3 regions of the Pseudoalteromonas galatheae genome follow, and region 1 is predicted to be linked to each of the others. Evidence: predicted binding sites of a transcription regulator. Region 1 holds the regulator's gene; each other region holds the start of a gene.
The links. Region 1 encodes ArgR, which controls arginine synthesis, uptake and breakdown. Its sites were predicted from a motif close to ANTGAATANNTATTCANT; they were not measured.
Positions count from the first base shown of each region.

Region 2: CWC29_RS00215 (aspartate aminotransferase family protein) is a predicted target of ArgR. The motif match lies at 2,076-2,093, and genes of this name have one in related genera.
Region 3: CWC29_RS11690 (OadG family protein) is a predicted target of ArgR. The motif match lies at 2,962-2,979, and genes of this name have one in related genera.

Region 1 is NZ_PNCO02000001.1:650,954-657,042, reverse strand. Features, by position in the region: gene CWC29_RS02820 (hypothetical protein) at 1-41, shown strand, start outside; gene CWC29_RS02815 (5-formyltetrahydrofolate cyclo-ligase) at 38-667, shown strand; gene rpiA (ribose-5-phosphate isomerase RpiA) at 772-1,425, shown strand; gene serA (phosphoglycerate dehydrogenase) at 1,437-2,666, shown strand; gene mdh (malate dehydrogenase) at 2,731-3,663, opposite strand; gene argR (transcriptional regulator ArgR) at 3,905-4,372, shown strand; gene CWC29_RS02790 (OB-fold-containig protein) at 4,776-5,387, shown strand; gene CWC29_RS02785 (hypothetical protein) at 5,471-6,089, shown strand, end outside.
Region 2 is NZ_PNCO02000001.1:45,181-51,269, forward strand. Features, by position in the region: gene CWC29_RS00205 (anthranilate synthase component II) at 1-427, shown strand, start outside; gene CWC29_RS00210 (HDOD domain-containing protein) at 641-1,816, shown strand; gene CWC29_RS00215 (aspartate aminotransferase family protein) at 2,174-3,385, shown strand; gene astA (arginine N-succinyltransferase) at 3,453-4,466, shown strand; gene astD (succinylglutamate-semialdehyde dehydrogenase) at 4,482-5,954, shown strand.
Region 3 is NZ_PNCO02000001.1:2,642,678-2,648,766, reverse strand. Features, by position in the region: gene alaS (alanine--tRNA ligase) at 1-513, shown strand, start outside; gene CWC29_RS11705 (aspartate kinase) at 521-1,744, shown strand; gene csrA (carbon storage regulator CsrA) at 1,835-2,020, shown strand; gene CWC29_RS11695 (YcxB family protein) at 2,095-2,607, opposite strand; gene CWC29_RS11690 (OadG family protein) at 3,048-3,296, shown strand; gene oadA (sodium-extruding oxaloacetate decarboxylase subunit alpha) at 3,309-5,090, shown strand; gene CWC29_RS11680 (sodium ion-translocating decarboxylase subunit beta) at 5,101-6,089, shown strand, end outside.

The DNA.
Region 1 (6,089 bases):
GCGTAAGTCTGTTTTTCCCTGAGTGGCTCGCGTTAGAATGAATAAAACTAATAGCAACATAAATAAATCTCAAGTTGATCGTACTAATTTGAGAAAAATGATTAGAAACGCAAGAAATTCGCTGTCAGCAGAGCAACAGAGAGCAGCTGCGACAAACCTAAACATTAATTTTTTTCAACATATAGAGCTACCTAAAAATGCCAATGTAGGGGTCTATATACAAAACGATGGCGAACTAGATACATCCCTTTTAATTCAATCTCTTTGGGATAAAAAACACCACGTTTTCTTACCTGTAATCCACCCCTTTAATCATGCTAATCTGCTCTTCCAGAAGTATGAAAAAAACTCACCCATGAAGGCAAATCGCTATGCTATCTTGGAACCTAAGTTAGATTGCTCAGCAGTAGCACCGCTTGCATCATTGGATTTACTTTTGATGCCTCTCGTTGCTTTTGATGAGCAAGGTAATCGCCTCGGTATGGGCGGTGGGTACTACGATAGAACATTAGCGTTACACTACGCTGAGCAACGAGCTAAACCAGCACTTGTTGGTCTTGCTCATGATTGCCAGCAAGTTCCAAGCTTACCAACAGCTGCTTGGGATGTACCGCTCCCAACTATCCTCACTCCAACCAAACTGTACACTTGGCCAAAAAATAATTGAGCAGGCAAATAGTTAAGCGCATTTTGAGGCGCTTTTGACCATGACGCTGACACTTTGATTGAGTTATACTCCATACAACTTCAATGACAACTAAGTGTAGCGTTATGACTCAAGATGAAATGAAAAAAGCCGCAGCATGGGCAGCTTTGAACTATGTAGAAGAAAACACCATTGTTGGGGTTGGTACAGGCTCAACGGTAAACCACTTTATTGATGCGCTTGGCAGTATCAAGGATCAAATCAAAGGGGCAGTATCAAGCTCTGAAGCTTCAACAGAGAAGCTAAAAGCACTTGGTATTGAAGTTTTCGAGTTAAACGATGTGTCAGAGCTTGCGGTATATGTCGATGGCGCAGACGAAATCAATAGCACCAACGAAATGATAAAAGGTGGTGGCGCAGCACTGACGCGCGAGAAAATCGTTGCAGCAGTTGCCAAGAAATTTGTTTGTATCGTTGATAATACAAAGCATGTTGAGACGCTAGGCGCATTTCCACTACCTGTTGAAGTGATCCCAATGGCGCGTAGCTACGTGGCAAGAGAGTTACTAAAACTAGGTGGCGATCCGGTTTACCGCCAAGGCGTTATCACAGATAACGGCAATGTCATTCTTGATGTGCATGGCCTAGAAATTAGCGCAGCAAAAGCGCTTGAAGAAAAAATTAACCAGATTGTTGGCGTTGTGACTAACGGCTTATTTGCCGCACGTGGCGCTGACGTTGTAATAACAGGCACTCCAGAAGGGCCTAAAATCAACTAGTGAGATTACAGATGAGCAAGGTTTCGTTATCAAAGGATAAAATTCGAATTTTGTTGTTAGAAGGCGTACATCAAAGCGCCGTTGAGACACTAAAGCGCAACGGTTATAGCAACATAGACTACGTTAAAACATCCTTACCGGAGCCTGAGCTGATCGAGCGGATCAAAGATGCTCACTTTGTCGGGATCCGCTCACGTACCCACCTTACAGAGGCAGTACTAGAACAGGCTGAAAAGCTGGTCGCTATTGGCTGCTTCTGCATCGGCACCAACCAAGTAGATTTAGATGCTGCTAAAAAACGTGGTATTGCCGTGTTCAACGCCCCATTTTCTAACACCCGCTCTGTAGCCGAGCTCGTATTAGGTGAAATTCTCTTGTTACTGCGCCGTGTTCCTGAACGTAACGCAAAAGCGCATCGCGGAGAGTGGGATAAATCTGCCGACGGCTCGTACGAAGCCCGTGGTAAAACGCTGGGTATTATCGGTTATGGTCACATCGGCACCCAGCTCGGCATTATGGCTGAGAATATCGGTATGAACGTCGAGTTTTATGACATCGAAGATAAGTTAACGCTCGGCAATGCAACGCAGTTACACACGCTTACGCAACTGCTGCAAAGAGCGGACGTAGTCAGTTTACATGTACCAGAGACGCCACAAACCAAAAATCTTATTGGCATGGCTGAAATTGAAGTGATGAAGCAAGGCGCAATCCTAATTAACGCATCACGTGGAACGGTTGTTGATATCGACGCCTTAGCTGAAGCATTAGCGGCTAAGAAACTTTCCGGCGCTGCTATCGATGTATTCCCCGTTGAGCCAAAATCTAATCATGAAGAATTCGTCTCACCACTACGCGAGTTTGATAATGCTCTGCTAACCCCACACGTTGGTGGTTCTACCCAAGAAGCACAAGAAAACATCGGTGTGGAAGTCGCGGGTAAGTTGGCGAAGTATTCAGATAACGGTTCAACAGTCACGGCTGTTAACTTCCCTGAGGTTTCTCTACCTGAATTATCAAACCGAAGTCGTTTATTGCACGTACACGTAAACCGCCCAGGCGTACTAACGCAAATCAACCAAGCGTTCGCTCAGCACGGTATCAATATAGCGGCGCAATACCTACAAACGGATGAATCTATTGGTTACGTGGTTATCGACGTCGATAGTGACCACTCTGAAGTGGCGTTGAAAGAGTTAAGTGCGGTTGAAGGCACTATCAGAGCACGTATTCTTCACTAAGAAGAATCAAGCATAAAAAAAACCAGTCACTGTGAAGCGACTGGTTTTTTTGTATCAATTTGGCTTACGCCATGAAATCAACACCTTCTTTGATGTCTTTTTCAAGTGTCGCTAGCATGTCGTCTTTTGCTTTTTGCTCAAACGCGCTTAGCTCACCGTAAGGAAGTAACTTCTCTACACCGTTTTTACCAAGGATGACTGGCTGTGCAAAGAATGTTGCGTCGCCTGTGTTACCTTCAACGTATGCGTACTCAAGTACTTCTTCACCTTGTAAGCCTTTCACTAGTGAGAAGCAGAAACGTGCTGCTGCTGCACCCATTGAAAGTGTAGCTGAACCGCCACCCGCTTTAGCTTCAACCACTTCAGTACCCGCGTTTTGGATACGAGTTGTTAGTGAAGCAACTTCTTCGTCAGTGAACTCAACACCTTCAACTTGAGAAAGTAGAGGTAGAATTGTAGTACCTGAGTGACCACCAATTACTGGGATCTTAACTTCAGCAACGTCTAGACCTTTAAGCTCTGCGATAAAAGTTTCAGCGCGGATAACGTCAAGCGTTGTTACACCGAATACGCGAGCTGGATCATAAGTACCTGCTTTTTTGAACACTTCAGCAACGATTGGTACCGTGCCATTTACTGGGTTTGTGATGATACCAACAAGTGCTTTAGGGCAGTTTCTAACGATACCTTCAGCAAGTGTCTTGATGATACCTGCGTTAACGTTGAATAGGTCAGCACGGTCCATACCAGGCTTACGAGGCATACCAGCTGGGATAAGCACTACGTCAGCACCAGCAAGAGCTGGGTCTAGGTCGTCTTTACCATAACCCGCTACTTTTACCGCAGTTGGGATGTGAGATAAGTCAACTGCAACACCAGGTACAACAGGTGCAACGTCATAAAGCGCTAACTCAGAGCCAGCTGGAAGACCATTTTTAAGCAATAAAGATAGAGCTTGACCGATACCGCCAGCGGCACCTAATACAGCAACTTTCATTTGAATTCTCCATAATTTGAAGGTGGAATTGAGTGTGCAGTAAAGATAATGAAAAGCGCTGTTAAACACAAATTAATCACGGTTATTTTCGAGATTTTTTGACTAATGTCTTAAATAAAAGTGTAAAGATCGCGACACTTTGTCTATTTATGCTTTACGACTGTCATTTTGGTCGCGCAAATTTGGGAATCTTAGTGGTTTTGTGTAGAATTTAAAGATTAGCCGTAAAAGAAGACAGACTATGCAGCCGCAAGAAAAACAAGAAGCACTTATCAAAGCATTTAAAGCCATTTTAAAAGAAGAAAACTTTGGCTCTCAAGGCGAAATTGTTGATGCTCTAAAACAACAAGGGTTTGACAATGTCAGTCAGAGTAAAGTGTCGCGCATGCTGAGCAAGTTTGGTGCTGTACGTACACGCAATGCTAAGCAAGAAATGGTTTACTGTTTACCCGCAGAAATGAGCGTACCGACAGCAAAAAGTCCTTTGCGTCAGTTAGTCGTTGATATTATGCACAACGAAATGATGATTATAATTCGAACCAGCCCGGGGGCTGCACAATTAATTGCAAGATTACTTGACTCTTTAGGTACCGCAGATGGCGTATTAGGTACCATTGCTGGCGACGACACGATTTTCATTGCGCCTGCAAAAGTCTCTGAAATCGACATTACTTTAGACAAAGTAAAAACCCTGTTCGATAACGTTTAGTCTGTTATTTTTATTAGTGCTGACTCACAAGTTAGCACTTACTCTGGTACTTTCCTCTGAGCAATTACGCTTTCTCACTATTACAATAAACAGAATAAACTGCTTATCTTTACAGCAAAAAATGTTTGACATAATATGTCCGTGTGTGGCAACTTTAGAAACGCAAGGTGGGATTTTCTCATTACGCGTGGATAGTTTTTTAAGCTGATTGATTAGCTTCTATAGCTTATTTTCGGCGGCATTTAAGCTCATTGGATCTGCTCGCTATTCTCTTTACTCAATCATCTCACTATCCTATGATACGGAACGGGGATTCAATCGCTCTGACAAATTAGAGACACCTAATAACATTGATAGGCCCCCTACCGCAAAAAATGGAAATACAAGGAACTAAGGAACAGCAATGGAATTTTTAAATACTGCATTTACGTTTCCCACTGTTATTTTTTCAACACTACTACTGATTGTGCTGTTGTTCTGGTTAATTGCTTTACTTGGTTTTGCTGATATCGATATCTTAGAAGGCGATGTTGATATTGAAGCCGAAGGCGCAAGCTCTGGTTCTTTTTGGGAGGTCGCTTTTGGTGGTGTCCCAGTGAGTATTTCATTGAGTTTAATCATCGCGCTAGGCTGGATTACCAGTATTTATGTGCAACAGTTTTTTGCTTACCTGCTGGGTAATGGCATTTTTTACTACCTGATGGGCACGGTATTTATGCTTGCTAGCCTCATTGTTGCATTACCACTAACCGCCGTCATTGTAAGGCCACTACGACGCTTTTTCGAAAGCCAAGAAACCACATCAAAGCAAGCGCTGGTTGGGCTCGAATGCGTTATTGCAACATCAAGAGTTAACAACACGTTTGGTCAAGCCAGAGTATATATTCAAGGAACAGAGCAACTTATCGAAGTGCGCTCGGACGAAGAAAACACTTTCACACTAGGAGACAATGCCTTACTTATCGAACATGACCCCCTTACACATAGCTACACGATTGTGGCTAAACCTTGGTAATAGTACGGAAAATAACGGAATTTAGGAACGAGTTGGCATAGCTAGTACCAACTCAAACAACATAGCGCAACGCAGGAAAAAACATGGAATTTCTAAACAACCTCGGACCGGTGCTCGCAATCGTGGGCATATCCATCGTCATTATTTTTGCCATTCTACTTCTGATTGGAAAGTTCTACCGCAAGGTCGAACAGGGTCAGGCATTGATCATCAACAAGATGAAAAATGAGCCTGATGTCACAACAACGGGCGGCATTGTGCTACCCGTGATCCATAAAATGGAAGTCATGGATATTTCAACTAACCGCATGGTATTGGAGCGTCGTGAAAATAGCGGCCTGATCTGTAAAGACAATATCCGTGCTGACATCGCCATCACTTTTTACATTCGCGTAAACGAAAACAAAGAAGATATCCTACGCGTTGCGAAACAAGTTGGCTGTGCACGTGCCTCGGCACCAGAAACCTTACAAGCATTATTTGAGGCAAAATTCTCCGAAGCCTTGAAAACCGTTGGTAAGCGCATGAATTTTGAGGAGCTATTTACACATCGTAACGAGTTCCGAGATTCTATTAAAGAAGTGATTGGACAAGATTTATCTGGCTATACGTTAGAGGATGTCGCAATTGACTATCTTGAACAAACCTCAATCGACAAGTTAGATCCAAATAACATTCTTGATGCTGAAGGTATTCGCCGTA
Region 2 (6,089 bases), 610 kb from region 1:
TCCTTGTAGCCCTGATGAAGCTGGGATCTCGCTTGAAGTCGTAAAACGTCTACAGGGACAAATCCCTATTCTCGGCATTTGCCTAGGTCATCAAACTATCGCACAAGCTTTAGGTGGCAAAGTCATTCGAGCAAAACAAGTGATGCATGGTAAGACGTCTCAAGTGCACCATAACAACATAGGCGTATTTCAAGGCCTACCATCACCATACGAAGTATGCCGTTACCACTCTTTGGTTGTTGAGCAAAGTAGCTTACCAAATGCTCTAGCCGTAACGGCTTGGACACAGACACAAGAGGGGGAGCGTGATGAAATTATGGGGCTCTTGGCATCCGATAGAGCACTTGAAGGTGTGCAATTTCACCCAGAAGCTATCCTCACGGAACACGGCTTAGCATTACTTGATAACTTTATAAAACGCTTCTAAAGTTTAAACAAAACCAACAGGATTTCGCCTAAGTGTTATACATCCATATTTACTGCGCTTTTGCTGGTTAGACTGGTTTTTGATACATAACTTTTTGATTCTATTGTGCGCAATATCAAATCATAATATTGCTTTTACTGGTATAATGTTGGTCAGTAAGACGATTCTGTTGAGTGCTTAACTCAGTATTTTTCTTTTAGATAAGTAGCATGCATGACGCAAGAAAATAAGCAAATTAGAATGGCACAAGCGCTATCCGAGCGTGCCCATGACCTTCTTATCAGCCTCAACTTTGCGCAAAAGCAAATAGGCTATATCCACACGTTTGATATTAGCTACGGTGAGAATATCGCCCAGCGCACTATGCTAGAGGTGGAAATTGCTGCGGCTGCCAAACGACAAGAAAGTAGTACAAGTCATCACAAATATATTGCTAAAGCGAGTAAGCATCTACATTCCGTTATCGAAGAAGCTATCACAAAGCAGCTGCATGACCTTGATAATATCTATCATGAAGTGATTGGTATTCAAGACTCCGTTCCTGCGATCTTAGATATTCTTGCCGTGCGCTCAGCTTCGGTTGGGCGCTTAGAGCCTTTGGTCAATGACTTAAGTTGGTTGGGTCGTGAGCTGGTTTCGCTAGTCAACTTGCCACAATATCGCAAAAAAAACAGCAAAGGTACGTCTATTAAGGTCGACACGCCGGCATTAGCTTTAAGGTATTTAGGCCTTGAGAACTTGCAAATGGTCATCCCGACAATGGCGGTGAGACATTGGATGCCGCATGCTACAGAACCATTTGGTTTAATGAAGCGTAAATTACGCGAGCTGAGCATGAGCACGGCTATTGCGGCAAAAGAACTGGCGCCATTTTTTGGGGTAAAAGAGCAACATGCATTTACTTTGGGCATGTTACTGGAGCTTGGGAAAGTGGCCTTGATCCGTCTTTATTTACGGACCTTCGAAAAGGTATGGCAAGCCAAGGTACAAATAGCACGAGACAAAAAGCAAAAAGACCTACACACCGCATTAATGGAGTTATCTCCTGATCCGTTATTTTTACGTAACTTGTTGATTGAACACTCGGCAGAGATTTCACGTAAGTTAATTGAAAAAATGGAGTTACGTTATTTGCCCTTTAATGCCGTCATGGAAGAGTATGCGCAAACTTATCTACCTAATGCGCATAAAAACATTACCGACCCACTACCTTTGACGCAAGTGATGCAAAAAGCCTATGGCTACGGACAACTACTTGTTTTAAAAGATAGTCAGTTGATTGAAGACGATGAAGCGGAAATTTTGCTCAATCATTTGGAACTTACCGAGGAAATGCGTCAACAGCTGGCAAAATGTGCGTTCCATAACCTACAGTTGACGATTTTGTAAAAAAAATTGAAATTTTTTTTGCGACTATTCATTCAAAACCTAATCTTAAATGATCTGTGCAAGGCTGCACGGGGCTTGCTTTGCCCTAAATATCTGCCCTAGATAGTTATTCACTTGAGTTGAGAATATATGTTAAACCCTTGAATACTAAGGGCTGAGAACGTGGTATAAGTGAGACAAATAGCGCTTTTTCTGGAATAATGAGCGTATGAATTTTGTGCCATCAAGGGGCGGGTCAAAATACATAGCACCGAATTGGTGTGAATAAATATCCTATCAAGTGGCGGCTACACGCCGACCTCCAAAGGGAAATGACTCCTTGTTTGCACTTTCACTCACCAAATATGAGGAAATAAAATGACTATCAATCGTGAATTGTTTGACGACGTAATGGTACCTAACTACGCACCTTCAGCGGTAATTCCAGTGAAAGGTGAAGGTTCTCGAGTACGGGATCAGGAAGGTCGTGAGTACATCGACTTTGCTGGTGGTATCGCAGTTAACTGTCTAGGTCATTGTCACCCAGCTTTGGTGGGCGCGCTTAAAGAGCAAGGCGAAAAAATTTGGCACCTTTCTAATGTGATGACGAATGAGCCTGCACTACGTTTAGCGAAAAAGCTAACCGATGCGACGTTCGCAGAAAAAGTCTATTTTGCAAACTCAGGTGCAGAAGCGAACGAAGCGGCGCTTAAACTAGCACGCCGTTGGGCGCTTGATAAATTTGGTGCTGAAAAGTCACAAATTATCTCTTTCAACAAAGGTTTCCACGGCCGTACTTTCTTTACTGTGACCGTAGGTGGTCAAGCTGCATACTCTGATGGCTTTGGTCCAAAGCCGGGCGACATCGTTCACACAGACTATAACGATTTAGCTGCATTTGAAGCGCTTATCTCAGACAGCACTTGTGCCGTGATGATGGAGCCGCTACAAGGCGAAGGTGGTATCGTTTCACCAACTGCTGAGTTTGTAAAAGGTGTTCGCGAGCTGTGTGACAAGCACAACGCGCTACTTATTTTTGATGAAGTGCAAACAGGTGTTGGCCGCACTGGTGACCTGTATGCATACCAAGGTTTAAACGTAACGCCAGATATTTTAACAACGGCTAAAGCACTTGGCGGTGGTTTCCCTATCGGTGCGATGATCACAACAACTGAGATTGCAGCACACCTAAAAGTAGGTACTCACGGTTCTACCTACGGTGGTAACCCGCTGGCGTGTGCGGTTGCAGAAGCGGCATTTGACACAGTAAATACAACAGTAGTACTTGATGGCGTAAAAGCAAAAGAGCAGCTATTCCGTGAACTACTAAACGGCATCAACGAAAAGTACAACGTATTCAAAGAAGTACGTGGTAAAGGTCTATTGCTTGGTGGTGTGGTCACTGAAAAGTACGAAGGCAAAGCAAAAGAATTCTTAGTTGAAGGTATCAAGCAGGGCGTGATGTCACTCGTTGCAGGTGCAAACGTAGTGCGTTTCACTCCGTCTCTTGTTATTCCAGAAGCTGACATCCGCGAAGGGATGGCACGCTTCGAAAAAGCCGTTGCTGCGGTAGTTGCTAACAACGCTTAATACTGGTTGCAAGGTCACCTTTTGGTGGCCTTGTTGTTATCCACATTTTTGAGGAGTAAGCGGGCTCATGATGATCCTTCGCCCAATCCAAGAAAGCGATTATCCAGCGCTTTTAAACATTGCTCACGAATCAGGCCACGGTTTTACCTCTTTGCCTGTAAACGAAGAGCTATTACAGAAGAAGATTGCACGCTCTGTTGCTTCATTTGGTAAGCAAGCAGACAAGCCTTTTGATGAAGGTTATTTATTTGTATTAGAAGATACAGAAACAGGCGAGGTGGTTGGTACCAGCGGTATCGAAGCTGCGGTTGGTTTAGATGATGCGTTTTATCATTATCACCTAAGCAAAGTGATCCACTCTTCACGCACACTCGATGTTTATAAAGCAGTGGATATTTTAACGCTATGTAACGACTACACTGGCGCGACTGAATTATGCACCCTGTTTTTGAAAGATGGCTATCGCAAAGGCGCAAATGGCAAACTGTTGTCTCGCTCTCGCTTTATGTTCATTAATCAACATCGTGACCGTTTTGCTGAGACTGTTATCGCGGAAATGCGTGGTGTTTCTAACGAGCAAGGCGAAAGTCCGTTCTGGCAATGGCTTGAAGAGCACTTCTTCTCGATGGACTTCCCGACAGCGGATTATCTAACGGGGATCGGCCAAAAGGTCTTTATTGCTGAGTTAATGCCTAAGTATCCAATCTACGTAAATCTGCTTAGTAAAGAAGCACAAGCGGTGATTGGTGAGGTTCATGATAATACACGTCCTGCTATTGAGCTATTAAAGAGCGAAGGTTTCACATTTAATGGTTATGTTGATATCTTCGACGCGGGTCCAACTGTGGAAGCAAAAGTGGGGAATATCCGCACAGTTCGCAATAGTGAAACTCGTACTGTAAAAATAGGCGAAAGCAACGGTGGATTCCCTGTTATGGTCGCAAATGGTAAACTTGTTGATTATCGCGCAGCGGTAATCGAGTTAGCCCTGACTGATAGCAATGAAGTAACGCTTGCTCCACATGTTGCCGCGGCGCTAAAAGTTGAAGAAGGCGATCAAGTAAGCCTAGCAAAGATTTAAGATTGGGAACAGATTATGACAACACATGCAGCACAACTAATAAATGGTGAGTGGATTGCAGGACAAGGCGCAAGCTTTAGCTCTGTAAACCCAGCAAACAACGACGTTATTTGGAGCGCAAACGCAGCGACTGCTGAGCAAGTTGATGGCGCAGTAAAAGCGGCTCGTGAAGCTTTCTATTCATGGAGCGACATGAGTTTTGAAGCGCGTTTAGAAATTGTTAAGCGTTTCGCTGAAGTACTAAAAGAAAACAGCGAAGAGCTGGCCATCGCAATAGCTAAAGAAACGGGTAAGCCACTTTGGGAAACTCGTACAGAAGCGGGTGCTATGGTAGGTAAAATCGCGATTTCTGAGAAAGCCTATCAAGAGCGCACGGGCGTTGTTGAAAACCCAATGCCAGTTGGCCGTGCTGTGATCCGTCACAAGGCACACGGTGTAGTTGCTGTATTTGGTCCATATAACTTCCCTGGCCACTTACCAAATGGTCATATCGTACCTGCGCTACTTGCTGGTAACACGATTATCTTTAAGCCGTCTGAGCTTACACCTTATGTTGCTGAGCTAACGCTTAAATACTGGCAACAAGCAGGCCTTCCTGCTGGTGTTATTAACCTAGTTCAAGGCGAAGTTGAAACAGGTAAAGCACTTGCGTCACACGCGGGTATCGACGGCTTATTCTTTACTGGTTCTTCTCGTACGGGTCACTTGCTACATGAGCAATATGCAGGTCAACCAGGTAAGATCTTAGCGCTTGAAATGGGTGGCAATAACCCACTTATCGTAAAAGACGTAGCGGATACCAAAGCGGCAGTACACGACATTATTCAATCTGCGTTTATTTCAAGCGGTCAGCGTTGTACTTGTGCTCGTAAGCTATTTCTTCCTGTAGGTGAACAAGGTGATGCAATCCTTGAACAACTGATCAAAGCAACGAAAGCGATTAAAGTGGGTAACTTTGACGATGCAGATCAACCGTTCATGGGGTCAATGATTTCAAATGCAGCAGCTGCAGGCATGGTTAAAGCACAGCAACAGCTTGTTGAGTTAGGTGGTGAGTCGCTTATAGAGCTGACGCACACAGAAGGCACAGGCTTTGTGACGCCAGGTATCATCGAATGTACTAACATTGCAGATTTCCCTGATGAAGAACACTTTGGCCCGTTATTAAAAGTATTCCGCTACACAGACTTTGACGCTGCAATCGAAAAAGCGAATGAAACAAGCTTTGGCTTATCAGCAGGTCTGCTTGGCGACAACGAAGCGGATTACGATCGTTTCTTACGTCGTATTCGCGCAGGTATCGTAAACTGGAACCGCCCAATCACGGGTGCTTCAAGTGCTGCTCCGTTTGGTGGTATTGGTGCGTCAGGTAACCACCGTGCAAGCGCATACTACGCGGCAGATTACTGTGCATACCCAGTAGCATCCGTGGAACTAGAAAAGGTAACTTTACCTTCTAGCTTGAGCCCAGGTTTATCTTTGGATTAAAATATCAATATTGAGGTTTACTCAATAAAAATTGAAAAGAAAAGCAGCTTCGGCTGCTTTTTTGTGTCTAGTTGACTACAAAGGTAGCAATCGAAAAAACTTTCTGCTTAAATCAATAGGAGATGTCTTTGATAG
Region 3 (6,089 bases), 2.0 Mb from region 1:
GTTAATGAGCAAGAACAGGTGCTTTCTGAAATCGCGGCTTTGGTTAAGGGTGATACCTCATCTGTGCTAGAAAAAGTATCAGCGCTGCTTGAAAAGTCAAAAGGCCTTGAAAAGCAAGTTGCTCAGCTAAACGACAAACTAGCAAGTGCAGCGGGTGCAACGCTGCTTGACTCTGTTACGGAAGTGAATGGGATAAAATTACTCGTTGCAAACGTTGCAGGAACCGAGTCTAAAGCACTGCGTGGCATGGTAGATGATCTGAAGAACAAGATTGGTTCAGGCGTTATCGCGCTGGGTGTAGCGAATGGCGATAAAGTAAGCCTAATCGCTGGCGTAACAAAAGACTTAGTAGGTCAAGTTAAAGCAGGTGAGCTAGTTAATCACATGGCTTCTCAAGTCGGTGGTAAAGGTGGCGGTCGTCCTGATATGGCACAAGCTGGTGGCTCACAACCAGAAAACCTAGACGCAGCACTAAACAGTGTTCCAACTTGGTTAAATGAAGTAACGCAGTAATCAGCAAGTGGCGCTGATTGTACAAAAGTTTGGTGGCACCTCGGTAGGTTCGGTAGAGCGTATTGAGGCTGTTGCCGAACACGTTATCAAAACACAACAACAAGGCCACCAAGTGGTGGTCGTGTTGTCTGCAATGTCAGGCGAGACAAACCGTCTTATTTCCCTTGCCCAACAAATTGATGCACGTCCAAGTTCTCGTGAGCTAGATGTGTTGATCACCACTGGCGAACAAGTTTCTATCGCGTTATTGGCGATGGCCATCATTAAGCGTGGGCATTCTGCCGTGAGCTTACTTGCCGATCAGGTTGGTATTAAAACCGATAACATGTTCTCTAAAGCGCGGATCACGGAAATAGACACGACCCGCTTAAAGCAAGAGCTTGAGCATAACCGAATAACCATTATTGCCGGATTTCAAGGACGCGATGAAGAAGGCAATATCACCACGTTGGGGCGTGGTGGTACAGATACCTCAGCAGTTGAAATCGCAGGGGCTTTGCAAGCAGACGAATGTCAGATATATACTGATGTCGACGGTGTGTACACTACCGATCCACGAATAGAGCCAAATGCAAGGCGTTTATCACATATTACTTTTCCTGAGATGTTGGAGCTGGCAAGTGTTGGCGCTAAAGTTTTGCAGATCCGCTCGGTTGAAGCGGCCGGTCGATACAATGTACCACTGCGCGTACTTTCTTCGTTTTCTCCCGATAACGGCACCTTAATTAGCTATGAGGAAGGTAAGATGAAAAACACTAAAGTGGTCTCTGGGGTAGCGAGTGTCAAAGACGAAGCACTTATCCTAGTTAACAATGTCGATGCAAAACCTAGTAATCTTGCCAATGTACTTTCGCTTCTTGGTGAGCATAATATTGAAGTCGATATGATTAACCATTTGAACCACAGTGAGAAAAAAATAGACTATGCTTTTACTGTGCACACAAATGATTGTATTCTGGCGGAAGAAGTTTTAGCGCAACATGCACAAAATTTAGGTGGCGCAACCGTAGAGGTTAATGCTAACGTGGCAAAAATCTCAGTGGTTGGCATCGGGATGAAATCTCATTCAGGTGCTGCTGGTCTCTTTTTTATGGCATTGGCCGAAGAAAATATTCACACTCTATTAGTATCCACATCAGAGATAAAAATCTCGGCACTGGTAGAAGAAAAATATTTAGAGCTAGCTGTTCGGGCTTTACATGCCAAATTCGGATTGGAAAGTACTGAGTAAAAGAAGTTTTTGCTTACTTTTCTAGGAACTTTTATTTAAAATGGATTTGACGCGGAATCTTTTAAATTTTGGAATAACAGGAGCAAGAGAATGCTAATACTAACTCGTCGAGTAGGTGAAACCCTGATGATTGGTGATGAAGTGACTGTAACAGTACTAGGTGTTAAAGGTAACCAAGTACGTATTGGTGTAAATGCGCCTAAAGATGTTTCAGTTCACCGTGAAGAAATTTACATGCGAATTCAGGCTGAAAAATCTAGCCCAGGCAATATGTAATTGACCAAATACTGAATTACGATGCTAGTTAAATCATGTTAACTAGCAAAAAAACCCCGCGGCTGCGGGGTTTTTTATTTCTGGCTTTGCCCAGATAAAAAGGTAATTGCTTCTTCGCTAAGTCCAGATTTACTGATATAGCTCGGTTTATTTTGGTGAAACACCAAAAAACCTCTGTCTGTTTCGACGAGTTTATCTAAGTCGTCAAATGGGTAAGAAAATTCGGCATGTGTTGCCTTGGTACTAATGCCAGTTTTAGTGATTGAAACTTCAACGGTATTACCAGCTGCGCGAGAATATGCTTGCCTTATCACCCACCACGCTTTGCGATAATAGAAAGCAACGCATTCAACCACAGCTAGTAAAATAAGAAAGTTTCCGACGTAATGCTCTTGCAAACCGTAAATTGCAAACAGCCCCAACGCAATTAGCAGTACAAGGAGACCATATTTCGGTTTAACCGCAAGCCCATTAGCTTCAGATTCTTCAAAACACTCTCGATAGTAGGCTTTATCTAACTTAAATTGGCTTTGAAAAGATAAATTTTCATTTTGTTCAAGGGAGGGCATAGACGTTCGTTTTGGCAAAAATTTCCCCCTATTATACCCATCTGTATTGAAAAAGCTGTAATGCGAATAAATTGTTTGCAGCTGCCTTTTGCTACAACCAGCGAAATACGTGCTACACAGGGTGACGTTTACGTAAACGTTACGTTTTGGTCTGTCCAATTTACAATTTGCCTTGCGTAATCAAAAATCCATTCTATATTCATTAAAATCTCAGTATTAGTTGACGCTATTTTGAATATTTTTCATATTTATTACGTTAATTTTCTATATTTATTAGTACTTTCCTAGTTAACTCACTGATTATTTGTAAGTTAAGTGTTTTGGTAATACCAATTTACAATGGGCTTTACATTGGAACATTTTTTGTTATAAGGTGAATAAATATCTACAAAAAGTGAAGGTTTATACCAGTTCGTTAACATCGAATAGGAAAACCAAACAGCAAGTAAGGGGTAAAAATGGATATTGGAGCGCAGCTACTGCAAGCAGGAAATCTCATGCTGACCGGCATGGTTGGTGTTTTTGTTTTTCTGTCCATTTTGATTTTTGCGATGCGGCTGTTGGCCAACTTTGCTGCTCAATTTAAAGAAGTAGCGCCAAGTACCACAAGATCAAAAACTACCAGAGCAACATCGTCACAGGGTGTGCCGCAGGCACATATTGCAGCCATTAGTGCTGCCGTTGCAGCCTACAGAAAAAACAATTAATAGGGGTTTTGCATGTCACAGTTAAAGCTAACCGAATTAGTGCTGCGCGATGCGCATCAGTCATTACTCGCCACCAGAATGCGTTTGGAAGATATGCTTCCCATCGCTGAGAAGCTCGACAATATGGGCTATTGGTCTGTTGAATCATGGGGGGGAGCAACCTTCGACTCGTGTATTCGCTATTTAGGCGAAGATCCATGGGAGCGGATCCGTGCACTGAAAGCTGCGATGCCGAAAACCAAACAGCAAATGCTACTGCGTGGCCAAAATTTATTGGGCTATCGTCATTATGCTGATGATGTTGTCGAAAAGTTTGTTGAACGTGCCCACCATAACGGGGTAGATGTATTTAGAATATTCGACGCAATGAACGATGTGCGCAACTTAGAAACGGCCATTAAAGCGGCCATTAAAGTGGGCGCGCATGCGCAGGGGACGATTTCGTACACCGTAAGCCCAGTTCATACGCTGGAAATGTGGCTCACGCAAGCTAAGCAGCTTGAAGACTTAGGCTGTCACTCTATTTGTATCAAGGACATGGCTGGGTTACTGAAACCCTATGATGCCGAAAAATTAATCTCTGGGCTTAAAGCGTCCGTCTCGATTCCTATCGCAATGCAGTGCCATGCAACCACAGGACTCAGCACCGCAACTTATCAAAAAGCCATAGATGCGGGTATCGATATGCTCGATACGGCGATTTCTTCGATGAGTATGACCTATGGCCATAGCGCAACAGAAACTATTGCGGCGATTGTGGAAGGCACAGAACGTGATACAGGGCTTGACTTACTTGAGCTTGAAGAAGTTGCAGCTTATTTCCGTGAAGTGAGAAAGAAATATGCCGCTTTTGAAGGCAGCTTGAAAGGGGTAGATGGTCGTATTCTATCTGCACAAGTGCCAGGTGGCATGTTAACCAATATGGAAAATCAACTTCGAGAGCAAGGTGCAGGTGACAAGCTTGACGCGGTACTAAAAGAAATTCCAAGTGTGCGTAAAGAGCTTGGCTATCTGCCGCTCGTAACACCAACCTCACAGATAGTTGGGACGCAAGCGGTATTAAACGTACTGACTGGTGAGCGATACAAGTCTATAACCAAAGAAACTGCTGGCGTGCTGAAAGGCGAATATGGCGCGACACCAGCGCAAGTCGACCAAGCTTTGCAACAACGCGTGCTTGAAGGCGCAGAGCCTATTACTTGCCGTCCTGCTGACTTAATTGAACCTGAGTTGGATAGTTTACAAAGCGAGTTAGTCGCCACTTCAAAAGAGGAGCAAATTAACCTAGCAGATGAGGTTATTGATGATGTGCTTACCTATGCATTATTCCCTCAGATTGGTCTTAAATTCCTGAAAAATCGCAATAATCCAGATGCATTTGAGCCAAAGCCGACGCTTGTTGAAAGTAAAGAACAAAAAGCTGCAGCGACGCCTGCTAAAGCCAATTCATCAGCTGCTGAGCGTTACAGCGTAAAGGTGGATGGTAAAGTATACGATGTAGTGGTTGCGCCGGGTGGTGAGCTCAAAGAAGTACAAGTCAAAGACAGTGAGCTTATTCCGCAATCAACCTCTGTGAGCTCCAGTGAAACTTTGAATGCGCCACTTGCCGGCAATATTTTTAAGCTTATGGTGCGGGCAGGAGATGAAGTACAAGAGGGCGATGTGGTACTCATCATGGAAGCCATGAAAATGGAAACCGAGGTGCGTGCAACACACAGTGGCCAAGTCGCGGAGCTACTCGTCTCTGAAGGCGACTCCGTCAGTGCTGGCGATGCCATCATGTCTTTAGCATAAGGGTGTCGTGATGGAAGGGTTACTTAATTTATGGCAAGCAACAGGGCTTGCCAACTTCACAGTGCCAGCACTTTGCATGATGGCTGTAGGCTGCGGACTTTTGTATCTTGCGATCGCCAAAAACTTTGAGCCGCTCCTGCTGGTGCCGATTGGCTTTGGTGCCATACTCACGAATATTCCTGTTGCTGGGCTTGCCGATCCAGGCGGACTGTTGTACTACGTGTATTACATTGGTATAGACAGCGGAGTATTCCCCTTGCTGATCTTTATGGGGGTGGGGGCGATGACAGACTTTAGTGCCTTGATAGCCAACCCCAAGATGCTGTTGCTTGGTGCCGCTGCGCAGTTTGGGATTTTTGCCACTTTGTTTGGGGCTATTTTGCTGAATTATATTCCGGGCTTTGAATTTACCCTGCAAGACGCTTCAGCAATCGCTATTATTGGCGGTGCAGATGGACCAACTGCGATATTCCTCGCGTCTAAGCTTGCACCCGAGTTACTAGGGGCAATTGCGGTGGCGGCCTATTCATATATGGCGTTGGTGCCAATTATTCAACCACCAATCATGAAAGCACTCACGACGCAGCAGGAGCGTCAGATTGCGATGCCACAACTGCGCCATGTATCAAAAACCGAAAAAATCTTATTTCCTCTGGCCGTACTAGGTTTGACGATATTGTTTTTACCTGCTGCAACACCTTTGGTTGGTATGTTCTGTTTGGGTAACTTGATGAAAGAGTGTGGCGTAGTAGATCGTTTGAGTAAAACAGCACAAAATGAATTGATTAATATCACCACCATTTTCCTCGGATTGGCGGTGGGCTCAAAGTTGGCAGCTGATCAATTCTTAACGGTTGAGACGTTGGGGATTTTAGCGTTAGGTGCCGTGGCATTTGGAATTGGCACAGCAACAGGAGTGTTAATGGCTAAAACTATGAATAAGTTTAGCGATACGCCCATTAATCCGCTGGTTGGTGCCGCTGGGGTGTCTGCAGTGCC